DNA from 3 places in the Enterobacter sp. SA187 genome. Region 2 is predicted to be linked to each of the others. Evidence: predicted binding sites of a transcription regulator. Region 2 holds the regulator's gene; each other region holds the start of a gene.
What was found. The regulator Fur, encoded in region 2, represses iron uptake genes when iron is present. The targets are predictions, from matches to a motif close to ATAATAATGAGAACNACTATCAA.
Positions count from the first base shown of each region.

Region 1: exbB (tol-pal system-associated acyl-CoA thioesterase) is a predicted target of Fur. The motif match lies at 2,143-2,165, and genes of this name have one in related genera.
Region 3: BMF08_RS16995 (TonB-dependent siderophore receptor) is a predicted target of Fur. The motif match lies at 1,733-1,755, and genes of this name have one in related genera.

Region 1 is NZ_CP019113.1:387,657-390,937, forward strand. It holds gene BMF08_RS01880 (hypothetical protein) at 1-301, shown strand, start outside; gene BMF08_RS01885 (cytoplasmic protein) at 303-725, shown strand; gene exbD (TonB system transport protein ExbD) at 916-1,341, opposite strand; gene exbB (tol-pal system-associated acyl-CoA thioesterase) at 1,348-2,082, opposite strand; gene metC (cystathionine beta-lyase) at 2,331-3,281, shown strand, end outside.
Region 2 is NZ_CP019113.1:2,520,267-2,523,547, forward strand. It holds gene acuI (acrylyl-CoA reductase (NADPH)) at 59-1,039, shown strand; gene fur (ferric iron uptake transcriptional regulator) at 1,135-1,584, opposite strand; gene fldA (flavodoxin FldA) at 1,872-2,402, opposite strand; gene ybfE (LexA regulated protein) at 2,553-2,846, opposite strand; gene ybfF (esterase) at 2,980-3,281, opposite strand, start outside.
Region 3 is NZ_CP019113.1:3,560,741-3,564,021, forward strand. It holds gene BMF08_RS16990 (alpha,alpha-trehalase) at 1-1,581, shown strand, start outside; gene BMF08_RS16995 (TonB-dependent siderophore receptor) at 1,829-3,281, shown strand, end outside.

The DNA of each region.
Region 1 (3,281 bases), 2.1 Mb from region 2:
GCTCTCTGATTTCGAAAGCGATATATTAACGAATGTCAGCCATACCAGGCAATCGAGAAATATGCTGCTGGAAGAACGCGACCGCCATATAAAAGATCGATTATACCGCGTAGTAAAAATTGAAACATTTACCCGTCTGCTTAACGATTTACAAGCCGAAGGGGACATTGATGCCCAAACCTTAAGTCAAATAATTGCCGAAAAAACCGAAGAGATAAATGCCGCCGGTAATGATGTCTGGCTTAACCTCATTACCCGCGAAAAAGATGCGCCTTTGTTTTATAAACTAGAGGATGAATAACGTGAAAGATGTTGAAGATAATAACGTTTATTTAGCTTTAGATAATCATAAAAGCGACGAATTTATCTTAAAGCAAAATCTCGATGCCCTGGTACAGAGTAAAAATGATCATATTACCCGTCTGGCGCGGGATCTGATCTCCATTCCTGCCGCGCTGGTGCGCTTAAAATGGCAGAACCGCCGCGAAATTTACGCGTTACAGATCAAAGAAGAGATTTACGGCGCCGCGATCAACGAAGTGGCGAAGCGCCACCCCGAACTGTACGAAAAAATCATGTCCCGCCTCGAAGCCAACTACCAGCATCTGCTGGCGCGTGAGACGGCTACGCTGCGTATTACCCGCAAGCTGGCTGATGGCGGCTATCTGACGTCAAACGTCACCAGCGTCGCGCTGACAGAGAAAACGCCGCCGGTTGCGGAATAACGCGCAAAAAAAAGCTGACCGGAGTCAGCGTTCTTTTGCCGGGTGGCGCTTCGCTTACCCGGCCTACACTCTGGGCGGCTTCGCCTCACCCGGCCTACACTTTGATTTGCCGGGTGGCGGCTTCGCCTTACCCGGCCTACCAGATCCAGTAGGCCCGGCAAGCGCAGCGCCGCCGGGCGTGATAAGGCGATTACTGCGCTTTCGCGACCTCTTCACCCACCAGACCTATCTTCAGATAACCCGCCTGATGCAGCGTATCCATCACTTTCATCATGGTTTCATAATCCACGGTTTTATCCGCGCGGAAGAAAACCGTGGTGTCTTTTTTACCCGCGGTCACGGCGTTCAGCGCGTTGATCATGGTTTCTTCCGTCACCTGATCGTTGCCGATAAACATCGATTTATCCGCTTTTACCGACAGATAGACCGGTTTTTCCGGACGCGGTTGCGGCTGGCTGGACGAGGCAGGCAGATTGACCTTCACGTCCACCGTCGCCAGCGGCGCGGCCACCATAAAGATAATCAGCAGTACCAGCATGACGTCGATAAAGGGCGTCACGTTGATTTCATGCATTTCGCCGTTATCGTCCAGATTTTCATTAAGACGCATTGCCATAGGACATTAACCTAAACGTAATTTCTGTGCAGCGTGCACCGGTTTAGCCGTCGGGCTGGCGGCAAGATCAAGATCGCGGCTTTGCAGTAACAGCACCTGCGCGGCGACATCGCCAAGCGAGGCTTTATAGCTGCCGATCATGCGGGCGAAAATGTTGTAGATCACCACCGCCGGAATGGCGGCAACCAGACCAATGGCCGTGGCTAACAGCGCTTCCGCGATACCAGGCGCGACAACCGCCAGGTTAGTGGTCTGCGTCTGGGCGATACCGATAAAGCTGTTCATGATGCCCCATACGGTACCGAACAGGCCGATAAAGGGCGAGATCGCGCCAATGGTCGCCAGATAGCCATTCCCACGGCCCATATGACGGCCCACAGCCGCCACGCGGCGCTCAAGGCGGAAACCGGTACGCTCTTTAATGCCTTCGTTATCTTCCGAACCGGCAGAGAGCTCAAGCTCGTTCTGCGCTTCGTTAATTAACAGCGTACTGAGGCTTTTAGACTTAAAGGAGGCGGCGATTTCACTCGCCTGATCCAGCGAACGGGCTTCGCCGAGCAGTTGCTGTTCGCGCTTAAGGCGGCGCTTTTGCGAGATCAGCTCAACGCTTTTGCTGAAGAAAATTGCCCAGGTGACTACTGACGCCAGGATCAGGCCAATCATCACGATTTTTACAACAATATCGGCATGATGATACATACCCCAGACGGAGAGATCCGTCTGCATCAAATTATTACCCACTGTGTATCTCCGGACATAAATCACAAATTCTGAGCATAATAATATCAAAACAGCGTCGAATTGATAGTAGTTCTCATTAGTATTTACATGATGCCCCTATTCCTGTGCATTTTCATTGCGCTTACTCAGTAAAACCTTTCATCGGGCCATTTTCAGAAAATATTGTGCTGAATGAATAACCCTCAGGATGCAGAATCGGGCATTCATGGTAGTCTGGACATCCAGACGTATAAAAACAGGTTTCGATTATGGCAGCGAAGCACATTGATACCGCGCTGGTGAATGCCGGGCGCAGCAAAAAATATACTCAGGGTGCGGTGAACAGCGTTATCCAGCGCGCCTCTTCTCTGGTGTTCGACACGGTGGAAGCAAAAAAGCAGGCCACGCGAGGGCGCGCCAGCGGCGAGCTGTTTTATGGCCGTCGCGGCACCCTGACGCATTTCTCCTTACAGGAAGCGATGTGCGAACTGGAAGGCGGCGCGGGCTGCGCGCTCTTCCCCTGCGGCGCGGCTGCCGTGGCGAATACCATTCTGGCGTTTGTTGAACAGGGCGATCATATTCTGGTGACCCACACCGCCTACGAACCTACGCAGGATTTCTGCACAAAAATCCTGGCGAAAATGGGCGTTACCACCGGGTGGTTCGACCCGCTGATCGGCGGCGACATTGCCGGACTCATCCAACCCAATACCCGCATCGTTTTCCTTGAATCCCCCGGCTCGATCACCATGGAAGTGCACGACGTGCCGGCGATTGTTGCTGCGGTGCGGCGCGTGGCCCCGGAGGCGATCATCATGATCGACAACACCTGGGCGGCGGGCATCCTGTTTAAAGCGCTGGATTTCGGCATTGATATTTCCATTCAGGCGGCCACCAAATACCTGATTGGCCACTCCGACGGCATGATCGGCACGGCGGTGGCGAATGCCCGCTGCTGGGAGCAACTGCGCGAGAACGCCTACCTGATGGGGCAAATGGTGGACGCTGACACCGCCTATATGACCAGCCGCGGCCTGCGCACCCTGAGCGTGCGTCTGCGCCAGCATCATGAAAGCAGCCTGCAACTCGCCGAATGGCTGGCGGCGCATCCGCAGGTGGCTTGCGTGAATCACCCTGCGCTGCCGGGCAGTAAAGGACATGAATTCTGGAAGCGCGATTTTACCGGCAGCAGCGGCCTGTTCTCATTTGTGCTGCGTAAA
Region 2 (3,281 bases):
CGATCGGCCCGCAAAGGCCGTCGCGACTGGCAAGTTTGATTAATGTAATGAGGTCATCATGTTTAAAGCCATTCAGATCGATAAAGCGGAAGGACAGTATTCGGCATCCCTGGTGGAGCTGGACGAGCAGGCGTTGCCGGACGGGGACGTCACCGTCGCGGTGGAATACTCCTCCATTAACTATAAAGATGCGCTGGCTATTACCGGTCGCGGCCCGATTGTGCGCCAGTTCCCTATGGTGCCGGGTATTGATTTCGCCGGTACCGTAATCGCCAGCGACAGCGCGGCGTTTGCCGTGGGCGACCGCGTGCTGCTGACCGGCTGGGGCGTGGGCGAGCGTCACTGGGGCGGACTGGCAGGCAAGGCGCGGGTCAAAAGCGAATGGCTGACGAAAATGCCGTCCGGCGCGGATGCAAAACAGGTGATGGCTATCGGTACGGCGGGCTTTACCGCCATGCTGTGCGTGCAGGCGGTACTGGATCACGGCGTGAAGCCGGAAGACGGCCCGGTGCTGGTGACCGGCGCGGGCGGCGGCGTGGGCAGCTGCGCGGTGATCATTCTGTCTGCCATGGGCTATCAGGTGGTGGCGTCGACCGGGCGTCCGCAGGAAGCCGGATGGATGCGCGAACAGCTGGGGGCCAGCGACATTATTAACCGTGATGAGCTGAGCGCGCCGGGTAAACCCCTGCAGAAAGAGCGCTGGGCGGCGGCGATTGATACCGTCGGCAGCCATACGCTGAGCAACGTCTGCGCCAGCGTCCGTTATGACGGCATAGTCGCGGCGTGCGGCATGGCGCAGGGCATGGATCTCCCGGCGACAGTGGCGCCTTTCATCCTGCGCGGCGTCACGCTGCGCGGTATCGACAGCGTGATGGTGAGCAGCGAAAAACGTCCGGCGATCTGGGAGAAAGCCTGTCAGTATTTAACGCCTGCGGCGCTGGAAAAACTGAGCGCTACTTATCCGCTGAGCGATGCCATTGACGTGGCGGAAAAACTGCTGAACGGGCAGATCCGTGGCCGTGCGGTGATTGAGATTTAATTCTGGCGGGGTTGCCGGGTGGCGCTGACGCTTACCCGGCCTACAATATAACGTAGGCCCGGCAAGCTTGCGCCGCCGGGCAATTTGCAGCAACGTTATTTGCGAATATCGTGCGCGGTGTCGTTTTCGCGGCAATCGCCTTCGGCGCAGTGGCCGTAGAGGTAAAGGCTGTGGTTGGTCAGGCGGATCCCGTGCTGAGCGGCGATTTCACGCTGACGTAATTCAATGGAGTCATCGCTGAACTCAATAACCTTGCCGCAGTCGAGGCAGATCAGGTGATCGTGGTGATGCTGCTGCGTCAGTTCAAAAACAGATTTACCGCCTTCGAAATTATGACGGGTCACAATACCGGCGTCATCGAACTGGTTAAGTACACGGTAGACCGTCGCCAGGCCAATCTCTTCGCCCATGTCGATCAGTCGTTTGTATAAATCTTCCGCACTGACATGGTGGTTGTCAGGTCCCTGGAGTACCTCAAGGATCTTTAACCGAGGAAGCGTGACTTTCAGGCCAGCCTTCTTTAGTGCGGTGTTATTGTCAGTCATGCGGAATCTGTCCTGTAGCTAAACGATTCACTTCCAAATGGAAGTTAATGAGAATGACGTTGAGTTAATGCGTCTCATTATAGAACTGCCATGTCTAAATGAAAACTGCAAGTCCTCAAGCAAAGTATGCGTATAAAACGTGGTGTCACTAACAAACCCGTAAGCAATCACGTTCAATCAGGGGATATTGTACAGGTATGCGTGCGAAAGTTAAAAAATTGTAGCAATTATTTTGATTGGTTATATCTATTAATGCGGCGCAGCCAACAGGTTACGCCGCACAAAAATCAGGCGTTGATGATCTCATCTAAATGAAGTTCTTCAGAAATCTGCTTCACCCATTTTTCCACGCGCTCAGCGGTCAGTTCCGGCTGGCGGTCTTCATCAATGGCCAGACCGACGAAGTGGTCGTCGTCCGCCAGACCTTTGGAGGCTTCGAAATGGTAGCCCGCGGTCGGCCAGTGACCGACGATAGTCGCGCCGCGCGGCTCGATGATGTCGCGGATGGTGCCCAGCGCATCGCAGAAATATTCCGCGTAGTCTTCCTGGTCGCCACAGCCGAACAGGGCGACTAATTTGCCGTTGAAATCGACCTCTTCCAGCGTCGGGAAGAAATCGTCCCAGTCGCACTGCGCTTCACCATAGTACCAGGTCGGGATGCCCAGCAGCAGAATATCGTAACCTTCGAGATCTTCTTTGCTGCTTTTGGCGATGTCATGCACGTCCGCAACATCTTTACCAAGCTGCTTTTGGATCATTTTCGCGATATTTTCGGTATTACCCGTGTCGCTGCCGAAAAAAATGCCTGTGATTGCCATGAGTAAAATAACCTCTTGAAACTTAATGATATGGTGGTGGCGCAATGCCCACGGATAAGGGCAATCATAGCAGAACAGAGAAGGACGCGGAAACTGCAAACGCCTCAGACTGCACTCTGTGCTACATGAAAGTGATATTTAGCGGGATTTTCAGACTATCCCCTGGCCGCGCAGCAGCGCGAGCTGAGCCATTAAAAGCTCCTCAATCAGTTCGCTACGGCTGATGTCACGATCCTCGGCCAGTTCATTTAAGGCTTCGACGGCGTCCGCGTTTAGTTTTAGCTCGACGCGTTTGAGGCCACGAACCTTATCGCGTTTCAGCTGATTCCGCTTATTAATGCGCAACTGTTCGTCACGCGAATGCGGATTCGTTTTCGGTCGTCCTGGGCGACGATCATTCGCGAACAGATCGAGTGTCGTGCGGTCCGTTTGTTCTTTAGCCATGATTTTGAGTGACGTCGGGGGAAAAACAAGCTGCCTGGTGGAGGCCCTGCGCAATTAGCGCGCCATCATACATCAGGGAGAGGGGCACGCCAACGACCGGGCGCGTCGCGGCGCTCGGTCGCCGGGTTTTTAATCAACTGGCATTATCAGCAAGATAGCGACGGATCGCCCGCAGTACGGCATCGGGTTTTTCCGCATGCACCCAGTGCCCGGCACCGGCGACCACATGCGCCCGCGCCTGCGGGAATTGCGCCAGCAGCGCATCACGGTACGCATCGGTCACGTAAGGGGAGTTGCCGCCGCGAATAAACAGGGCCGGTTTATCGAAGGCGGGGACGGTTTTCCAGCCGATGATGTTCTCATACTGATCCCAGAGTACCGGCACGTTAAAGCGCCACCCGCCGTCGGCCCAGGATTTAAGCAGAAACTGGATCA
Region 3 (3,281 bases), 1.0 Mb from region 2:
CTGTTTACCGATGTGCAGACCGCCAAACTCTTCCCGGATCAAAAAACCTTCGCCGATGCGGTGCCGAAAGGCGATCCGCTGATGGTGCTGGCGGATTACCGCATGCAGCGCAACCAGTCCGGCTTCGATCTGCGCCACTTTGTTGACGTGAACTTTATTGTGCCGGGCGAAGGCAAAAAATATGTGCCGCCTGCCGGACAAAGCCTGCGCGAGCATATCGACGGCCTGTGGTCCGAGCTGACGCGCACCACCGATACCGCCGGAAAATGGGACTCCCTGCTGCCGCTGCCGAAACCTTATGTCGTGCCTGGCGGCCGTTTCCGCGAGGTCTATTACTGGGACAGCTATTTCACCATGCTGGGGCTGGCTGAGAGCGACCACTGGGACAAAGTGCAGGATATGGTCGACAACTTCGCCCATGAACTGGACGCCTGGGGCCATATCCCCAACGGCAACCGCAGCTACTACCTGAGCCGTTCGCAGCCGCCCTTCTTCCCGTTTATGGTTGAGTTGTTAGCCACCCACGAAGGGGATGATGCGCTGAAGCAGTATCTGCCGCAGATGGAAAAAGAGTATCAGTACTGGATGGAGGGCGCAGACGCCCTGCAACCGGGAGAAGCCAGTAAGCGCGTGGTTAAACTTCCGGATGGCTCGCTGCTCAACCGCTACTGGGACGATCGCGACACCCCGCGCCCGGAATCCTGGCTGGCTGACGTGACCACGGCGAAAAACAACCCTAACCGCCCGGCGACGGAAATCTATCGCGATTTGCGTGCGGCAGCGGCCTCCGGCTGGGACTTCAGCTCCCGCTGGATGGACGATCCCGAACAGCTCGGCACTATCCGCACCACCAGCATTGTGCCGGTGGATCTGAACGCGCTGATGTACAAGATGGAAAAAATGATCGCCCGCGCCAGCCAGGCGGCCGGCGATACGGGCAAAGCGCAGAAGTTTGAAGCGCTGGCGAATGCGCGCCAGAAGGCGATGGAAGCCAATCTGTGGAATGACAAGGACGGCTGGTACGCTGATTACGATCTGAAAACCAAAAAGGTGCGTAATCAACTGACCGCCGCCGCCCTGTTCCCGCTGTATGTTAACGCGGCGGCGAAAGATCGCGCGGATAAAGTGGCCGCAGCGACCGAGGCCCGGCTGATCAAGCCAGGCGGGCTCACCACCACCACAGTGAACAGCGGTCAGCAGTGGGATGCGCCGAACGGCTGGGCGCCGTTGCAGTGGGTCGCCACCGCTGGTCTGAAAAACTATGACCATGAGAAGGCCGCAATGGATGTCACCTGGCGCTTCCTGAAAAACGTCCAGCATACTTATGACAGCAAGCAAAAATTGGTGGAGAAGTATGACGTCAGCAGCACCGGCACCGGTGGTGGCGGCGGTGAATACCCGCTACAGGACGGCTTTGGCTGGACCAACGGCGTGACGCTGATGATGCTGGATCTGGTCTGTCCGAAAGCGCAACCCTGCGATAACGTACCGGAGACGCAGCCCGCTGCGCAATCCACCGCGCAACCGGCTACCGCGCAGTCATCTGCTCCTGCCCCGACGGCAGAAAAAGTCGCACAATAAGCGGTTCGCCTGCTACCAGATTTGGTAGCAGGTTTTAATGTGCGAAATCAACACATTGCCCGGCGGCGCAGGCTTGCCGGGCCTACAGCAATCTCCTCACTCTCCCCTCGGTTAATCCCACACTGATTTTCCGTTGTATTCTTTAACGTTAACGATAATAATTCGCATTCCTTTTACATTTGTTAATACAAATTTCCTGTTTGTGGCGGAGGCTTGTTCCGCGCACAACGGTACTCAGGATCCCGGAATGACCACGACATTATCCCTGAAACGTTCGTCCCTGCTGTGCGCTCTTGCGCTGGCGCTTCCTCATGCGGTGCTCGCGGAAGATACCGTGGTGGTTACCGCCACCGCGCCTCAGTCAGCCATTGCGCCGACCGAAGGCTATACCGTGCAAAGCACCCGCGGCGCGACCAAGACCGATGAACCGCTGATCACTACCGGTCAGTCGGTGTCCGTCGTTACCCGCCAGCAGATGGAAGATCAGGGCGTGGCGACGGTGTCCCAGGCGCTGGCCTATACGCCGGGGGTTTATTCCAGCTTCGGCGGCGGCGCTACCCGCTTCGATACCGTTTCCCTGCGCGGCTTCCACGGCGGCGACGTGGATAACCTGTTCCTCGACGGGATGCGTCTGATGAGCGACGGCGGCAGCCACAGTGTGTTGCAGGTGGATCCGTGGTTTATTGAGCGTGTCGATGTGGTGAAAGGCCCGTCATCGGCGCTGTACGGTCAGAGCGTGCCGGGCGGGCTGGTGAATCTCACCTCCAAACGCCCGCAGTTTAAACAGGAAGGCCATTTCCGTCTCAGCGGCGGTACCCATAACACCAAAGGCGGCGCCTTCGATTACACCGACGCGATCAACGAGCAGCTGGCGTTCCGCATTATCGGGATGACGCGCAGCAGCGATACCCAGTATGACAACACCCGCGAAGAGCGCTACGCCATCTCCCCGTCGCTGTTGTGGCAGCCGGATTCGGATACCAGCCTGCTGTTGCGCGCTTATCTGCAAAAAGATCCGACCGGCGGCTATCACGGCTCCCTGCCTCTCGACGGCACGCGCTTTGCCCACAATGGCCGCAAGCTCGACACCAGTACGAATGAAGGCGAAAGCGAAGACGGCTACCGTCGTCGTGAGCAGATCTACAGCCTGGAGTTCGATCACCAGTTCAACGATATCTGGTCAGTACACTCCAGCGGCAGCTATACCCATGCCAATGTATCACTGGATCAGGTGTATCAGACCGGCTGGATCGACGGCGGCGATACGCTGTCTCGCGGCTATAGCGGCAACCGTGGCTCACTGGATGCGTGGTCTACGGATAACCGCGTGCAGGCGGATTTCAATACCGGCGAGGTGGCGCATACGCTGATCCTCGGCGGCGAATACCATCGCTATCGCAACAATCTGTGGACAGGCGCGGGCAGCGCTTCGCCGCTCAACCCGTACACCGGTTACACTGCGCAGCATGGCCACGTTGTGACCTACAGCGATGACAACAACCGCCGCTATTACCAGACCGGCATCTATTTGCAGGATGAGATGGTGTGGGATCGCTGGCATATGGATCTCTCCGGCCGCTATGACCGCATCGTCTCTGAGCAGGTGAGCGACAGCAATGCCACCTCGAATCGTCGCCAGGATGATCATATCAGCGGCAGAGCGTCACTGCTGTATGCCTTTGAAAACGGTCTTTCCCCCT